Regions from separate parts of the Streptosporangium sp. NPDC049248 genome, predicted to be linked through region 2. Evidence: riboswitches for the same ligand, from Rfam matches in the RefSeq annotation. Region 2 holds a riboswitch; the other holds the start of a gene.
What was found. A riboswitch is a leader RNA that binds a small molecule or an ion and turns the genes downstream of it on or off. The one in region 2 is predicted to bind glycine.
Positions count from the first base shown of each region.

Region 1: linked by a shared signal. The riboswitch ahead of gcvP (aminomethyl-transferring glycine dehydrogenase) and the one ahead of gcvT (glycine cleavage system aminomethyltransferase GcvT) in region 2 are both predicted to bind glycine.

Region 1 covers NZ_JBFAQY010000020.1:133,766-142,741, forward strand. The annotation lists gene AB0K21_RS30315 (hypothetical protein) at 1-244, opposite strand, end outside; gene gcvP (aminomethyl-transferring glycine dehydrogenase) at 360-3,215, opposite strand; glycine riboswitch at 3,398-3,490, opposite strand; gene AB0K21_RS30325 (MerR family transcriptional regulator) at 3,506-4,126, opposite strand; gene AB0K21_RS30330 (bifunctional nuclease family protein) at 4,271-4,741, opposite strand; gene AB0K21_RS30335 (MerR family transcriptional regulator) at 4,821-5,498, opposite strand; gene AB0K21_RS30340 (FHA domain-containing protein) at 5,498-6,010, opposite strand; gene AB0K21_RS30345 (mannose-1-phosphate guanyltransferase) at 6,238-8,739, opposite strand; gene AB0K21_RS30350 (CDP-alcohol phosphatidyltransferase family protein) at 8,743-8,976, opposite strand, start outside.
Region 2 covers NZ_JBFAQY010000010.1:179,754-188,729, forward strand. The annotation lists gene AB0K21_RS20440 (3-oxoacyl-ACP reductase) at 1-686, shown strand, start outside; gene AB0K21_RS20445 (gamma-glutamyl-gamma-aminobutyrate hydrolase family protein) at 826-1,521, shown strand; gene AB0K21_RS20450 (FtsX-like permease family protein) at 1,591-4,371, opposite strand; gene AB0K21_RS20455 (ABC transporter ATP-binding protein) at 4,368-5,078, opposite strand; gene AB0K21_RS20460 (PadR family transcriptional regulator) at 5,144-5,731, shown strand; glycine riboswitch at 5,802-5,900, shown strand; glycine riboswitch at 5,903-5,987, shown strand; gene gcvT (glycine cleavage system aminomethyltransferase GcvT) at 6,028-7,119, shown strand; gene gcvH (glycine cleavage system protein GcvH) at 7,116-7,505, shown strand; gene AB0K21_RS20475 (L-serine ammonia-lyase) at 7,576-8,952, shown strand.

The sequences.
Region 1 (8,976 bases), on a different contig from region 2:
GGCAGGCGGCCTGGGCGGCGAACTCCGGGTGCCCTGTCGCCAGCGCGGTGCGCGCGGCCGCGCGGGAACCCGGCACGTCTCCGCGCTCCTGGAGCACCACGGCGAGACCCACCGCCGCCTGTGCCCGATCGGGCTCGTCGGGGTCGGCGGCCAGCTCCGCGAAGATCACGGCGGCGCCGTCGAGGTCGCCGGACTCGGCCAGTCTTCGCGCGGTGTCCAAGGGACGGGTGTCCACCTCAGGCATGCAGGGTCCTTCCCGGATACGGAGACGCCCCGAGCCTAACGACTCGGGGCGCCGTCCGTCCTCCCGCATTCCCTACGGATACGCGGTTCTCGCGAGATGCGGGCCGCGGCGAGGATCAGTCTTCGTACGCCTCCAGGGGCGGGCAGGAGCACACCAGGTTGCGGTCGCCGTAGGCCTGGTCGATGCGGCGGACCGGCGACCAGTACTTGCCCTCGCGCAGCGAGGGCAACGGGTAGGCCGCCTCGGTGCGGGTGTAGGGGTGCCCCCACTCGTCGGCGACGAGGCTGCCGGCCGTGTGCGGGGCGTTGCGCAGCGGGTTGTCGACCCTGTCGTAGGCGCCGGAGGCGACCTTCTCGATCTCACCGCGAATCGCGATCATCGCCTCGCAGAACCGGTCGAGCTCGGCCAGGTCCTCGCTCTCGGTCGGCTCGATCATCAACGTGCCGGCCACCGGGAAGGACATGGTCGGGGCGTGGAAACCGTAGTCGACGAGGCGCTTGGCCACGTCGTCGACCGTCACGCCGGTCTCCTTGGTGATCTGGCGCAGATCGATGATGCACTCGTGGGCGACGAGGCCGCCGCGGCCGGTGTAGAGAACCGGGAAGTGGGGAGCGAGCCTGCGGGCCAGGTAGTTGGCCGACAGGATGGCCTGCTCGGTGGCCGCCTTCAGCCCGTCGGCGCCCATCATCCGGATGTAGGCCCAGGAGATGGGCAGGATGCCGGCGGAGCCGTACGGTGCGGCCGAGACCGGGCCGACCGCCGAGCCGCCGCGCAGCGGGTGGCCTGGCAGGTAGTCGGCCAGGTGGGCGCGGACCGCGACCGGGCCGACACCGGGGCCGCCGCCGCCGTGCGGGATGCAGAAGGTCTTGTGCAGGTTGAGGTGGGAGACGTCCGCCCCGAACTCGCCCGGCCTGGCCAGGCCGACCAGAGCGTTGAGGTTCGCGCCGTCGACGTAGACCTGCCCACCGGCCTCGTGTACCAGCTCGCAGACATCGACGATCGTCTCCTCGTACACGCCGTGCGTGGACGGGTAGGTCACCATGATCGCGGCAAGCCGGTCGCGGTGCTTTTCGATCTTCGCGACGAGGTCGTCGAGGTCCACGTTGCCGTTGTCGTCGCAGGCGACCACGGCGACGCGCATGCCGGCCATCACGGCGCTGGCGGCGTTGGTACCGTGCGCGGACGAGGGGATCAGGCAGACGTCACGATCCGACTCGCCACGCGCCGTATGGTAGGCGCGGATCGCCAGAAGGCCGGCGAACTCGCCCTGGGAGCCGGCGTTCGGCTGGATCGACACCGCGTCATAACCGGTGACCTCGGCCAGCCAGCGCTCCAGCTCCCCGACCAGCTCGGCGTAGCCCGCCGCCTGGTCCTCCGGCGCGTACGGGTGCAGCCCGGCGAACTCCGGCCAGGTGATCGGCTCCATCTCGGTGGTCGCGTTGAGCTTCATGGTGCAGGAGCCCAGCGGGATCATCGACCGGTCCAGCGCGACGTCCTTGTCCTGGAGCCTGCGCAGATAGCGCAGCATGGCCGTCTCGGAGCGGTGGCTGTGGAAGACCGGGTGGGTGAGGTAGTCGCTGACCCGCGCCAGCGCGCCGGGCAGCGCGTCGTGCGCGGCGGCGTCCAGGTCGGCCAGCACGGTGCCGCTGACCTCGAAGGCGGCCAGGACCTGCTCCAGATGGAGCACCTCGGTCCTCTCGTCGCAGGTGACGCCCACGTGGTCGGCGTCGACCAGGCGCAGGTTGACGCCGTTCTCCCGGGCCGCGGCGACGACTTCGGCGGCGCGCCCGGGCACCCGGGCGAGCACGGTGTCGAAGAAGGTGTCGTGGACCACCTCGACGCCGCCCTGGCGCAGCCCCTCGGCGAGCACGACGGCGTGCCGGTGGACGCGGCGGCCGATCCTGCGCAGCCCCTCGGGGCCGTGGTAGACGGCGTACATGCCGGCGATCACGGCGAGCAGCACCTGCGCGGTGCAGATGTTGCTGGTGGCCTTCTCGCGGCGGATGTGCTGCTCACGGGTCTGGAGCGCGAGCCGGTAGGCGGGACGTCCCTCGACGTCCTGGGAGACGCCGACCAGGCGGCCGGGCAGCTGGCGCTGGAGGCCGTCACGGACCGCCATGTAGGCGGCGTGCGGACCGCCGAAGCCGAGGGGGACGCCGAAGCGCTGCGAGGAGCCGATCGCGATGTCGGCGCCGAGCTCGCCCGGCGCGGCCAGGAGGGTGAGGGCGAGCAGGTCCGCGGCGGCGACCACCTGGGCACCGCGCGCGTGGGCGGCGTCGGCGACGGCTCGGAAGTCGCGGATCCTGCCGCTGGCGCCGGGGTACTGCACGAGCACGCCGAAGCAGTCGGGAAGCTCCCCGGTGAGGTCGCTCTCGACCAGCTCGATGCCGAGCGGCTCGGCACGGGTGCGCAACACCGCCTTGGTCTGCGGCAGCGCGTCGGCGTCGACCACGAACACCTTCGACGGGGTGCGGCCCGCGCGGCGGGCCAGGGTCATCGCCTCGGCCGCGGCGGTGGCCTCGTCCAGCAGGGAGGCCCCCGCGACGTCGAGGGCGGTCAGGTCGGAGACGACGGTCTGGAAGTTGATCAGGGCCTCCAGCCGGCCCTGGGAGATCTCCGGCTGGTAGGGCGTGTAGGCGGTGTACCAGCCCGGATTCTCCAGGAGGTTGCGGCGGATGACGCCCGGGGTGATCGTGTCGTGGTAGCCCAGGCCGATCATCGAGGTGAGCAGCGTGTTGCGCCCGGCGAGGACTCGCAGCTCGGCGAGGGTCTCGGACTCTCCTGCCGCCGGGGGCAGACCCAGCCGGGCGAAGGAGCGGATCGCCTCGGGCACGGCCACCGCGACCAGGTCGGCGACGGAGGCGAATCCGACCGCCTCCAGCATGCGGGTCTGGTCGGCGTCGTCGGGCCCGATGTGACGGGTCGCGAACGGCGGGGGAGCGAGTTCGCTGAGCGATGACAGATCGGTCATGAGAAGCCTCTCGGGCGGGGTGGAGACCGGTGCTGGGCGCGGGCGTATGCCGGCTCTCCCCCTCTGTCATCACGACTGTCATCACGACGTGGTCGCTACCTGAGAGCTTCACCTGCCCTTGCCGGGAGGCTTGCACCGTCGGTGAGACGCGCCTGGCGGGCGCGCCTGCTTTCCAGAGTTGCCTCGTCCGTGCGGTACAGGGTGCCTGAGAGATTCCGGGGAGGTTGCTCCTTCGGCGCCCCGATCGCGGTCGGGGTCTCTCCCGCACAGGGTCAGCGGCAAGTCCGAGTTTACCCGGTTCGTCGCGCTCGGCGGCGACGGGCCAACTCATCGGCCTGATGATCGCCTAAAGGGCCCCCGCCCGACTCCGCGCGTTCGCCGGGAAGATCCGCGAGGGAGCCCTCCACCTCCTGCCACACCCGTCCCAGCGCGATACCGAAGACTCCCTGGCCACCCTGGAGCAGGTCGATGACCTCGTCGGGCGAGGTGCACTCGTAGACGCTCACCCCGTCGCTCATCAGAGTGATCTGGGCCAGGTCGTTGACGCCCCGCTCCCGCAGGTGCTGCACGGCGATGCGGATCTGCTGGAGGGAGACGCCGGTGTCGAGGAGGCGCTTGACAACCTTGAGGACCAGAATGTCACGGAAGCCGTACAGCCGCTGGGAGCCGGAGCCGTGGGCGGCTCTCACGGTGGGCTCGACCAGGCCGGTCCGCGCCCAGTAGTCGAGTTGCCGGTAGGTGATTCCTGCCGCCGAACAGGCCGTCGGCCCCCTGTAGCCGATGTCGGCGGGTACTTTCACCGGTTCCCCGTCGAACAGCAGACCCTCTTCACCCGCGCGCTGACGTGCCGACTGGCGCCGTTCCGGGTCATCCTGGTCGGCGTTTCTACCCTCGCCGCTGCTGACCGCCACGCGGACCTCCGGCTTTCTCTCATCCCACGGCCTGATCTGGGGGTTTACGCACGACCGCAGGTTTCACTTGCACCGTAGGACTGGGGCCAAGTCCAGTCAACGACCCCACCCGGCGCGTCGTGAAGCGTAAATGCACCGAAATTCCTACCCCGCGCGGCCGAAGTCCTCAGGCGTGATCGTGTCAAGGAACTCCCTGAACTTCTCCACCTCGTCCTCCTGGTCGTCAGGGATGATCACCCCTGCCTCCCGTACCACATCCTCACTCGCGAAGATACGTGCGCCGGTGCGAAGTGCCAAGGCGATCGAGTCGGAAGGACGCGCGCTCACCTCGACCCCGTTGGAGAACACGAGATCCGCGAAGAAGATGCCGTCGCGTAAAGCGACGATGTTGACAGTGCTCAACCTGACTCCGAGCCCCTCGAGCACGTCCCGGAACAGGTCATGGGTAAGTGGCCGGGGTGGTGGTTCCTCGGCCTGGGCCATGGCGATCGCCGTGGCTTCCGTCATGCCGATCCAGATAGGTAGGTAACGCTCCCCATGCGTCTCTTTCAGCAAGACGATCGGCTGGTTGGAGGGCATTTCAACTCGAACGCCCACGACCTCCATCTGCAACACGGGCTGCTCCGTCTTCGCTGGATTCCGACCGGTTTGTTCAACGTAACACTCGTGGGGGTACGAGTGCCTGGTCAGGCTCTCACCGGCCCAGTGCCCCACGGACTCCGGAACGCAGCAACGAGGCGTGCAATTCCAGCAGGAGACCGGAGATCTCCCTCGCCGTCTCGTCCGCCTGGTCGATCGCGCCGGGGCCGCGACGGCGCAGCAGCGGGGCGACGGCCTGTTCCACCAGTCCCGCCTCGCGTTCCGCGGCGGCCTTGACCGCCCGCAGGTGGCGGGCGCGCAGGCCGAAGGCGGCCAGGGCGCCCACACTGCGGGCCACGACCAGTGCCTCGGCGTCGTAGTAGCGGGCCACGGCGGCCAGCAGACCGTAGTCCTCCAGCTCCGTGAGGGTCTCCTCGTCGAGCTCGGCGGCGGCGAGGAACTCCTCGCGGGTGAGACGGACCTCGGGGGGCGCGTCGTCGGGGACGGCCCGCGGCCGGGCCGCCGGGCGCTCCTCGCGGTCGGCCGCCTCCAGATGATCCTTGATCACGCGCAGCGGCAGGTAGCGATCACGCTGCTCGCTGAGGATGTAGCGGAGCCGCTCGACGTCGGCGTAGGTGAACTTGCGATAACCGGAGGGACTGCGCTCCGGCTCGATCAGCCCCTCGCCCTCCAGGAAGCGAATCTTGGAGATGCTGACATCGGGGAACTCGCCCTGCAGGAGAGCGAGCACCTCCCCGATGCTCATGTGCGCACGAGCGGCCTGCGAGCTCATCATCCTCCAGCGGCGCCGCGGGTGAGGAAGACGAGGCGGAACTTGCCGATCTGCACCTCGTCCCCGCCGTACAGCGGGACCTCCTCGATGCGCTCACGATTGACGTACGTGCCGTTCAGGCTACCGACGTCGCGGACCGTGAAGACACCGCCGCCGCGCCGGTAGAACTCCACGTGACGGCGCGAGACCGTGATGTCGTCGAGGAAGATGTCGCTCTCGGGGTGGCGGCCCACCGTGGTGAGGTCGCTGTCGAGCAGGAACCGGCTGCCGGCGTTGGGGCCGCGCATCGCGACCAGCAACGCGGTGCCGGCGGGCAACTGCTCGACGGCCTGCCGCTCGGCGAGAAGCGTCTCACCGGTCTCCGCCTCGTAGGCCTCGATCCCGGAGAGGGAGATCGTCGATGTGCTGTCTCCGGGTGTGTCGGACCTGGTAAGCGGCGACCCGCATCGTGAACAGAAACGGGCATCCTCAGGATTGGCATGACCGCACTGCGTGCAGTAGACGCTCGGCATCGATCGGCTCGGCCTCCTACCGCGAAGACGCGGCAACTGTGCTCAGTGATGCGCGCCTCGCTTCTTCGCTTCTCAAGGGTTTTCTCAGACTGCGAATGCCGCAACATACAGTGATGAGGCGCGAAGGTCAAGGTTGACGCTGAACCGCGGGTACGGTCGGTGACAAAGTTACAGGGGACACTGCCCCTGGTCCATGGCGCCGCGCGGTATTTGTCGCGCGGGCCGCCTCAACCCCCGGCGGCCTCCTCCACCACCCGCGCCCAGCGCTCGATCAGGGTCTGGGCGGAGTCGACGTCGAACCCCTCGGCCCACAGGTGGGTCACCGCCTCGGTCGGGTCGGGCAGCACCAGGGTCCAGCTGCCGTCCTCCGAGACGACCCGCACCCCGTCGGTGGTGTCGATGCGGTGGTGCTCGGCGGCCTCGATGACCGAGCGCATCACCGCCCCCTTGGCCGCCCACGGAGTCGGCACGGTACGGCGCAGCAGCTTGGCCTCGGGTATCCTGGCGTCGATCTGGCTGAGCGAGAGCCGGGTCCTGGCCACCAGCCCGAGCAGGCGCAGGAACACCGCCAGACCGTCCACCGTGGGGCCGAACTCGGGCACGATGAAACCGCCGCGCCCGTCGGCCGCGAAGATCATCTCCGGACCCCTGGCGGCGGCGGTGAGCGCGTCGATCGCGGTGGACGTCCACTCGGCCTGGACCCCGTGGAACCTGCAGACCTGCTCTGCCACCCGGGTGGTGGTGACCGGCAGTGCCACCCTGCCGCCGCGGCGCTCGGCCGCGACCAGATCGAGCACCACCAGCAGGGCGCGCTCCTCACTGATCAGCTGGCCCATCTCGTCCACCAGCGCGACCCGCTCCCCCACCGGGTCGAAACGCACCCCGAAGGCCGCCCTGGAGGAGCTGACGAGCTCCGACAGGCGCTGCAGGTCGCGACGGCGCTCGGCGAGGGTCTCGGTGGGCGAGGCGTCGTCCAGCCGGTTGTTGACGGTCAGCACGTCCACCCCGACCCGGCCGAGCAGACTGGGCAGCACCAGCGAGGAGGTGCCTCCCGCGCAGTCGACCACGACCTTCATGTCGGCGTCGCGGACCCCGCTGATGTCGACCAGGCGGAGCAGCTCGTGCGTGTAGTCCTCCACCGCCCTGGCGGGGAAGCTCAGCTCGGCGATCTCACCGGGGAAGGCGCGGCGGAACTCCTGCCGGGAGAAGACCCGGTCCAGCTTGCGCTGGGCCGGCGGCGACAGGTCCGCGCCGTGCTCGTCCATGAAGACGATGTCGACGCTCTGCGGGTCGCCGGGGGTGGTGCGCAGCGCGATGCCGCCCACCGCGTTCTCCCTGGCGGTGTGGAAGCGCGCCACGGGGAGCGGGGACGCCTCCAGGTCGAGCACGTTGATCGCACTGGCGTTGAGGGCGCTGATCACGGCCCGCTTCAGCGCCCGCGCGGCGCGGGAGGAGTCGCGGGAGGTGATGACCGAGGCGCCCTTCTTCAGGGTGGTGGCGTAGGCGCTGGCGAGCCGCACGCACAGCTCGGGGGTGATCTCCACGTTGACCAGCCCGGAGACCCCCCGGGGGCCGAACAGGTTGCGCTGGGCGCGCGGCTCCCAGATGACGCTGTTGTTGATCACCGCCCCGGCCTCGATGGTCTTGAACGGGTAGATCTTGACGCCGGAGGAGATGTACGCCTCGGCCTCGATGATGCACTCGTCGCCGATGACGGCGCCCTCCTCGACCCTGGCCGCGGTCATCAGGTCGGTGTTCTTGCCGATCACGCAGCCGCGCAGGTGGGCGCTGGGCCCGATGTAGACGTTGTCGTGGACGACCGCGCGGTGCAGGAAGGCCCCCTCCCTGACCACCGCGTTGCTGCCCAGCACGGTGTACTCGCGCAGCTCGGCCCCCGCCTCGACCTTGGCGTAGTCGCCGACGTAGAGCGGGCCCTTGAGGATGGCGTCGGTGTCGACCGAGGCTCCCTCGGCCACCCAGACGCCCGGCGAGACCTCGAAGGCGTCGATGTCGACCCTGACCCGGCCCGACAGGACGTCGGCCTGGGCCTTGAGGTAGCTCTCGTGGGTGCCGACGTCCTCCCAGTAGCCGTCGGCCACGTAGCCGTACAGCGGGGCTCCGCGCTCCAGCAGCCGGGGGAACACGTCTCCCGACCAGTCGACGGACTCCCCCGCCGCGATCTCGTCGAGGACCTCGGGCTCCATCACGTAGATGCCGGTGTTGACGGTGTCGGAGAAGACCTGGCCCCAGGTGGGCTTCTCCAGGAAGCGCTCCACCCGCCCGTGATCGTCGACGATGACGATGCCGAACTCCAGCGGGTTGGGAACGCGCTTGAGCCCGATCGTGACCATCGCGCCGTTCTCGCGATGGAAGCGGATCATGTCCGTCAGGTCGATGTCCGTCAGCGCGTCGCCGGAGATGACCAGGAAGCGGTCGTCGCGCAGCCGGTCCGCGGCGTTCTTGACGCTGCCCGCGGTGCCGAGCGGCGTGTCCTCGGTGGCGTAGTGCAGGCTCATGCCGAGCTCGTCGCCGTCGCCGAAGTAGTTGCGGACCAGGGCCGCCAGGAACTGCACGGTGACCACCGTCTCGGTGAAACCGTGCCGTTTCAGGAGGCGCAGCACGTGCTCCATGATCGGCCGATTGATCACGGGCAGGAGAGGCTTGGGCTGGTTCGCGGTCATCGGCCGGAGCCGTGTCCCCTCCCCGCCCGCCATGACGACGGCCTTCACAGATCACCTCTTAAGGCGTTTGGCCTCGCTTGTCAGCTGACGCACCTGTACCCAATACAGCACTCCGGACCACCAGTACAGGCCTGTGCCCCAGATGGCCAGGGACCAGCCGACGATCCGGGCGGGATCGGCGTACCAGGCGTCGTGGTGGGCGAGGAAGAGCAGGGGGAAGGCGTAGAGGAGGTTGGCGGTGGCGGCCTTGCCGAGGAAGTGCACGGGCAGCGCCGGGCCGTAGCC
Region 2 (8,976 bases):
CCGAGGAGGGCGCCCGCGTCGTGTGCGTGGACCTGGACGAGACGACCGGCGCCGCGGCCGCGGCCGAGGTCGGCGGCCTGTTCGTGAAGGCCGACGTGACCAGCGAGGACGACGTCGCCCGGATGTTCCAGACCGCGTTCGACAGCTACGGCGGCGTGGACATCGCGTTCAACAACGCGGGCATCTCACCGCCGGAGGACGACTCGATCCTGGAGACCGGCCTCGACGCCTGGCGCCGGGTCCAGGAGGTCAACCTCACCTCCGTCTACCTGTGCTGCAAGCACGCCATCCCGTACATGCGGCGGCAGGGCAAGGGGTCGATCATCAACACCGCGTCGTTCGTGGCCGTGATGGGCTCGGCGACCAGCCAGATCTCCTACACCGCCTCCAAGGGCGGGGTGCTGGCGATGTCGCGCGAGCTGGGCGTGCAGTTCGCCCGCGAGGGCATCCGGGTCAACGCGCTCTGCCCCGGCCCGGTCAACACCCCGCTGCTGCAGGAGCTGTTCGCCAAGGACCCCGAGCGGGCACAGCGCCGCCTGGTGCACATCCCGATCGGCCGCTTCGCCGAGGCGACCGAGATCGCCGCCGCGGTGGCGTTCCTCGCCTCGGACGACGCGAGCTTCATCACCGGCTCGGAGTTCCTGGTGGACGGCGGCATCTCGGGCGCCTACGTCACGCCACTCTGACCGCTCCCCGCCGGCTCCGCTCCCGCCGCCTTCGCGACCCGCGGCGGCGGGATTTGCCCAGGCCATACCCTGGCCCCGATAACGTGCGAGGACGTGGGCGGATGTCCCATGTCCCCGGCGTCCGTGTGAGAAAGAGATCATGTCCCGTCCCGTCATCGGCATCACCTGCTACGTCGAGCCCGCGAGGTTCACCGTCTGGGAGACGACCACCGCGCTGCTGCCGTACGACTACGTCGACCACGTGGCCCGCGCGGGCGGGCAGCCGGTGATCCTGCCACCCGCGGGCGACCCCGCGACGCTGGTGGATCGCCTGGACGGGCTGATCCTGGCCGGCGGCGGGGACGTCGGCCCGGAACGGTACGGGCAGGAGCCGCACGAGCGGACCGGCTACGTCCGGCCGTTCCGCGACGACGCCGAGCTGGGGCTGGTCCGGGCGGCGCTGGAGCGGGACCTGCCCTTCCTCGGCGTCTGCAGGGGCATGCAGATCCTGAACGTCGCCCTCGGCGGCGGCCTCCACCAGCACCTGCCCGACGTGGTGGGCCACCAGGGGCACGCCCCGGCCCCCGGCGACTACGGCAGGATGCCGGTGCGGCTCGCCCCCGGCAGCCTGACCTCGAAGGTCTTCGGAACCGAGACCGTGGACGTGGCCCACTACCACCACCAGGCCGTCGACCTGCTCGCCGAGGGCCTGACCGTGACCGCCCACGCCGAGGACGGCACGGTGGAGGCCGTGGAGGTGGAGGATCATCCGTTCGCCCTCGCCGTCCAGTGGCATCCCGAGACCGACGACGAGCCGGCCCTGTTCGAGGCGCTGGTCCGGCACGCCCGCCGCTGAACGGCCCGCTCGACCCAGGCCCGCTCGACACAAGGCCGCTCACCGTGGAGCGGAGCACCGGAGCCGGGCTCATTCCCGCGTGAGGATCAGGGCCAGCGGGAGCCGCTGCACCAGCAGGGCGGGAACGGCGGAGGCCAGGGCCGCGAGCGTGACGGCCACCACCGCCGCGACCGCCGCTCCCACGACCACCGCACTCGGCAGGTCGCCCGCCAGCGCGAACGCGGCCGTCACCCCGCCCAGGACCCCGGCGAGGGCGCCGAGCAGACCGATGCCGGCCCCCTCCAGGACGATCAGCCGGGCCAGCGAGCCCCCCGACCAGCCCGAGGCGCGCAGCGCGGCCAGTTCGGTGTCGCGCTCCCGTACCCCCAGGTAGAGCACGTCGGCCACGGCCAGCACCGCCAGCCCGAACATCACCGCGACAGCCGCGTAGTCGGCCGGGCGGGCCTGCACCACTATGGCGTCGCCGAGCAGCGAGCCCACCACCCGGCCGCGGAAGCCGTAGGTGACGCCGAGCAGCACCGTCAGCCCGAAGACCGCGGCCGCGAGCGTCGCCGCGCCCAGCAGGGTCCGCCCGGGGGACCTGGTCAACCCGCTCACCGCCAGCCCGGCCACCCCGCGCGGTGAGCGCGCCCTGCGCGGCAACCGCACGGCCGGCCGCACCGCCTCCGCGGGCGGCACCCGCGAGGCCCGCCAGGCCGGGGTCAGTCCCGCCAGCAGCGCCAGCGTCACCGCCGCCGGGACCGCCAGCCACGCCCGCTGCCCCGGCGGCGCCACCCCCGACCACAGGGCGACAGGCCAGGCCAGCGCGACGGACAGCAGGCCCGCCAGCAGGCCGATGGCGCCGACCTCGCAGAGCACGGTCCCGAACAGTTTCGGCCGCGACCAGCCCAGGCAGGCCAGCACGCCGAGCTCGGACCTCCTGGCCCGCACGGCCGCCGCCGCACCGTTGAGCACGAACAACCCGCAGACGGCCAGGACCAGTACGAACAACACGAGCGACTTGCGGTCGGCGGCGTTCAGGATCCGGTAGGCGACGTTCTTGTTCACCCAGTCCTCCCGGAGGGTCAGCGCGGGACGCCCGAAGGACCCGGCGGGCAGGTCCACCGTCATCGGCGACGGCGACGAGCCGACCGTGATGTCCACCTTCAGTCCGGTGGCCGCCACGATGTCCCTGGCCACCTGACTGATCCGCTCTCGGCTGACCGGGTCGGGCCCGGTGACACCGTCGACCCGCACCCGTATGACGCTCAGCGGCGCCCGCGCCGCGGGCCGCCCCTCGGTCCTCTCCGCGATCTCCTCCAGCCACTGCAGGCTGGTGAGGAGCAGGGGCGGCGTCTGGAGGTATCCGGCGACGTTGTCGTTGGGCAGCAGGTCCCGTCCGCCGAGGAGCGCGGCGGTCCGGCCGTCGCCCGGCGTGGCGGCCGGTGGGTTGTAGGTCTCCATGGGAAGCCGGGTCAGCTCGCTGAAACCGGGCAGCCTGGCCGGGTCGAACCGTCCGACGACGCGGGACTTGAGGTCCCCGGTGTGGCGTCTGGAGACCGCCCTGCGGTTCAGCGTGCGGAACTGGGTGTCGGATGCCCCGACCGTCGCGCCCGGAGAGTCCTTGGCCACACCCGCCACCCCCGAGAACCACGGATCCTTCCAGACACCGGACCCGTTCCGCACCGGGAGCGCGGCGAGCTCACGAGCTCCCCGTTGCCGGTACTCGACGGGCCCGGATGCCCAGTACCTCGTCAACGGCACGTAGTGCCCGTCCGACAGATCCGACCACCGGTCGAGCATCGACTCGTAGACCTGTCCGGCGTCGAGGGTGAGACGTCTGACCTCCTCGCCCCGGTTCGCGGCGAGATAGGGCAGGAGCCTCTTGGCCGGCACGCCCTCGGTGACCTTCTCGGCCGCCTCGGCGGGCAGCCGCCGGATCACGACCTCGTCCCGCTGGTCCGCGTAGGGCACCGAGGCCGCGATCAGCGGGATCTCGTTGGGATCGTCTTTGGCCGCCTTCGCCGTGAGGTAACGTCCCTCGACCATCGCCCCCGCCAACCCGGCCAGCCGGGCCTCGGCATCCGGGTCGACGGCCGCGAGCACGAACGGGAACTCCTGGTAGAGCGGCACGCCCGCCTGGCCGGGCTTCAATCCGTCCCAGAAGTATCCGCCGATGTCGCCCAGACCGGTCCGCGTGGACCAGTAGCCGCGGTCGGGCAGCGTCCGCTCGGAGGGGAACGGGCTGGTCCTCGCCGGGTCCTGCGACCAGCCGAGCGAGGTCGCCAACCGGACCCGCCGGCCGCCGGGCAGTTCCTCCTCGGCCGCCTCGACGTACTCGCCCCCGTCCGCGACCTCTGTGAAGTCGAGCGTGACGGGGCGGCGGGTGACGTACTCGTACCGGGGCTGCAGGAACGGGATCCGGGTGAGGCCCCGGTCGGTGACCCGGGTGCGCTCCACGCGCAGCAGCGTGCGGTCGCCCTCGTGCAGCAGGTCCGTCACGTCGACCCGGACAGCTGCCGTGTGCACGACATGACCGATCATGCCGATCGGGGCGGCGACCTCGACGCCGTTGACCCGCTTGATCCGCTCGTACTGGTCGAAGGTGATCCCTCCGAAGATGCCCGACAGGTAGTTGGCGCGGACCAGCCCCTGCGACCGCTCGATGGTGGTGGCCGAGTTCTTCGGACGGACCAGGATGTCGTACTGCGCGCGGAAGTTCTCCCCGACGGTGCCGATGATCTCCAGACGCTGGGTCTCGGCGGTGCCGGTCAGCACGGTGAACCCGGTGGCCGCGACCACGATGCCGAGCAGGAGCACCAGTGCCCGGGCAAGCCGGTGGCGAAGCTGGGCCCAGACCAGGCGGGTCATCCGAGCCGCCCGATCCGGCCGAGCACGTCCTGGGCGGGCGTCACCCGGTCGTCACCGGTGATCCGGCCGTCCCGCATCCGGACCACCCGGTCGCACGCCGCCGCCACCTCGGGGTTGTGGGTGGCGACCAGCATGGTCATGCCGTACTCCTCCCGCAGGGAGAACAGCAGGTCCACGATCTCCTGGCCGGTGACGCTGTCGAGGTTGCCGGTGGGCTCGTCCGCCAGGAGCAGAGGCGGGTGGGCGATCAGCGCCCGGGCGATCGCCACCCGCTGCTGCTGCCCGCCGGAGAGCTCGCCGGGCAGCGCCCGTTCCCGGTCGGCCAGCCCGACCGCGGCCAGCAGTTCCCTGGCGCGGGCCCGGCGGTCGAAGCCCACCCTGAGCGGCAGCACGGGGGCGAGCACATTGTCCAGCAGGCTCAGCGCCGGGAGCAGGTGGAAGCGCTGGAAGACGAAGCCCACCGCGCGCCGGTGCCGGTCGAGACCCCGGCGCCCGAGATCGTCGACGCGCCTCCCTCCGACGTGGATCTCACCCCCGTCGGGGAGATCCATCGCACCGACGAGATGGAGGAGCGTGGACTTGCCCGCTCCCGAGGGCCCGGTGAACGCGACCGCCTGACCGGCCTCGACCTCCAGGCCGACCTCGTCGAGTGCCCGGGTGGAGCCGTGTACCCGGCTGACGCCTCGCAGGCTGACTTCAACGCTCATGGCCGATACATTGTCACAATGCAGGGGGGTCCGTGAAGTTCCTAACTTGTGACAATGTAGGAATCATGCCACTCAGCCATGCCGTGCTCACCCTGCTGGCCGACGGGCCCAGCCACGGCTACGAACTCAAGGCCCGGTTCGAGGCGGCGGTCGGCCCCCAGTGGGGCGGCCTCAACATCGGGCACCTGTACCAGATCCTGGACCGGCTGGTCAGGGACGGCCACGTGACCCGCAGCCACGTGCCCCAGAGCGACCGCCCGGACAAGACGCTGTACCGGCTGACCGAGAGCGGCGCCGGTGAGCTGCGGGAGTGGGCGGGCGCTCCCTGGGTCCGCTCGTCGGGGTTCCGGGACGAACTGTTCCTCAAGCTGCTCGCGGCCACCCGGCTGGGCACGGACGCGCTCGGCTCGTTCGTGTCCGCGCAGCGCCAGGCCTACCTCTCTGACCTGGCGGCGCTGACCCGCCTGCGCCGCGAGCAGGGCGACCCTCTGGTGTCCCTGCTCGTCGACGCGGCCATCGCGCACACCAGAGCCGACCTGCAGATCGTCGACGGCGCCGAGGAGCGCCTGGCGGCGATGGCCGCCGCCGGCGCGGACGTGCACACCGTAGGGCCCGAGGGCGATGGTCTCCGGGCACTGGGCGAGGGTGCCTGATCCCGGCCGGCGGGCCCGAGGGGATTTCGCTCGGCCGGTGCGGGCGGTTAGGCTGGCCGACGACACCGATGAACCCCGCGCGGGAGAGTGTCCTGACATCCAGGCCAGGACCCCTGAAGGAGCAAGCCCTCCCCGCGAACCTCTCAAGGCAAAGGACCGTGCGGGTAGGTGCCTCTGGAAAGCAGGTCCCACGACCTCGCCGAAGGTGAAAGTCCGGCAAAACCCGGATGAAACTCTCAGGCACCAATGACAGAGGGGGAGGATGATCTCATCTGTCCCTTGTCTGAGGTGCGAACATGTCCCGACCTACGCCGCTGCGCGGCGTGCACGAGTCCCTCGGCGCGACGCTGACCGACTTCGCGGGCTGGCTGATGCCGCTCCGCTACGGCAGCGAGTCCGCCGAGCACAACGCGGTCCGCCAGGCGGCCGGCCTGTTCGACCTCTCCCACATGGGGGAGATCTTCGTGACCGGCCCGCAGGCCGCCGAGGCCCTCGACTACGCGCTGGTCGGCCACCTCTCCGCGCTGGCACCCGGCCGCGCCCGCTACACGATGATCGTCGACGCCGGAGGCGGCGTGCTGGACGACCTGATCGTCTACCGGCTGGCCCCCGAGGAGTTCATGGTCGTCGCCAACGCCTCCAACTACCCCCGGGTGGCCGCCGAGCTGACCGAGCGCGCCAAGGACTTCGACGCCGCGGTGCGGGACCGCTCCGAGGAGTACGCGCTGGTCGCGATCCAGGGGCCGCGCTCGGTGGAGATCCTGAGCACTCTCACCGACGCCGACCTGGACGGGCTCGGGTACTACGCGGGCCTGCCCGCCGTGGTGGCCGGCCACGAGGCCCTCGTCGCCCGCACCGGATACACCGGCGAGGACGGCTTCGAGCTGTTCGTCGCGGCCTCGGCGGCGGAACCCCTCTGGGCCGCCCTCACCGAGGCGGGCGCACCGCACGGGCTGGTCCCCGCCGGACTGTCCGCGCGCGACACCCTCCGTCTGGAGGCCGGTATGCCGCTCTACGGCAACGAACTCTCCGCGGACCGCACTCCGTTCGACGCCGGGCTCGGCCGTGTGGTGAGGTTTGACAAGCCGGGCGACTTCGTCGGCCGGGCCGCCCTCGAACCGCTCAGGGACGTCCCGCCGGCCCGTCGTCTGGTCGGCCTGGTCGGAGGCGGCCGCAGGGTGCCCCGGCACGGGTATCCGGTGGTGGTCGCCGACGACGGCACGGTCGCCGGGGAGGTCACCAGCGGGGCGCCCTCCCAGACACTGGGCAGGCCCATCGCCATGGCCTACGTGGACAGCGGCCTGTCGTCGGGGCTGGCCGTCGACATCCGGGGCAGCCGCGAGCCGGTCGAGGTCGTCGAACTGCCTTTCTACAGGAGGAAAAAATGAGCAGCATTCCCGAGGACCTGCACTACACCAAGGAACACGAGTGGATCGGCGGCGTCGACGACGGCCTGACCCTCACCGTGGGCATCACCGCCTACGCCGCCGAGGCGCTCGGCGACGTGGTCTACGTGCAGGTACCCGAGGTCGGCGCGTCGATCGCCACCGGTGACGCCGTCGGCGAGGTCGAGTCGACCAAGTCGGTGAGCGACATCTTCGCACCGGTCACCGGCGAGGTCGTGGAGGTCAACCAGGCGGTCGTGGACGACCCCTCGCTGGTCAACAGCGACTCCTACGGTGACGGCTGGCTGTTCCGCGTACGTCTTGAGGGCTCCGCCGACGACCTGCTGTCGCCGGAGGAGTACACCGCGCTCACCTCGGGTGAGTCATAAGTTCGACGCCCCGCGTCACGGTCACGCGCGTCCTCGGGCACGCGTGACCGTCCGCGCTGGAAGGATTCAGATGACGATCAGTGTCTTCGATCTCTTCAAGATCGGAATCGGCCCGTCCAGCTCGCACACCGGCGGCCCGATGGCCGCCGCCCACAAGTTCGCCCGGGGCCTGCACCGGGACGGGCTGCTGGAGAAGACCGCGCGGGTGAGCGCCGTCCTGTACGGCTCGCTCGGGCTGACCGGCAAGGGCCACGGCAGTGACAAGGCGGTGCTGCTCGGCCTGTCGGGCGAGAAACCCGAGCTGGTCGACGTCGACACGGTCGACGAGCGGCTGGCCGCCATGCGCGCCTCGGGCACCGTCCGCCTGTACGGCTCCCACGAGGTCCCCTTCGTCATCGGCGAGGACCTCGTCTTCGAACGCAAGATCTCGCTCCCCCACCACCCCAACGGCATGCGCTTCACCGCCCTGTCGGAGTCCGGCGAGACGCTGCGCGAGAAGGTCTACTACTCGGTGGGCGGCGGTTTCGTCGTCGACGAGAACGCCACCGGCGCCGACCGGATCAAACCCGACGACACGGTCCTGCCGCACCCCTTCACCACGGCCGCGGAACTGCTCGCCCAGTGCGCGGAGACCGGGCTGTCGATCTCCGGGCTGATGCTGGAGAACGAGCGGGCGTTCGGCCGCACCGAGGCCGAGATCCGCGCCCAGCTGCTCGTCCTGTGGCAGGTGATGAGCGAGTGCGTGCGACGGGGCATCGACAAGGAGGGCGTGCTGCCCGGCGGCCTGAAGGTCCGCCGCCGCGCCCACCAGCTCCACCGGCAGCTGCGGAGCGAGCCTGGAGAGAAGGACTCGCTGCAGACGATGGACTGGGTCTCGCTGTTCGCCCTCGCGGTCAACGAGGAGAACGCCGCCGGCGGCCGGATCGTCACCGCGCCCACCAACGGCGCCGCGGGCATCATCCCCGCCGTGCTCACCTACTACGACCGCTTCGTCCGCGAATCCGATGACGAGGGAGTGATCCGCTTCCTGCTGACCGCGGGGGCGATCGGCGTGCTGTTCAAGGAGAACGCCTCCATCTCCGGGGCCGAGGTGGGCTGCCAGGGCGAGGTCGGCTCCGCCTGCTCGATGGCCGCAGCCGGACTCACCGAGGTGATGGGCGGCACCCCCGAGCAGGTCGAGAACGCCGCCGAGATCGGCATCGAGCACAACCTGGGGCTGACCTGCGACCCGATCGGCGGCCTGGTGCAGATCCCGTGCATCGAGCGCAACGCCGTCGCCTCGATCAAGGCCATCGCCGCGGCCAGGATCGCGCTGCGCGGCGACGGCCGGCACTTCGTCTCGCTGGACAAGGCCATCAAGACGATGCGCGACACCGGCCGCGACATGCTCGACAAGTACAAGGAGACCAGCCGCGGCGGGCTCGCGGTGAACGTCATCGAGTGCTGAACGCCTGGAACGCCACAAAGAACT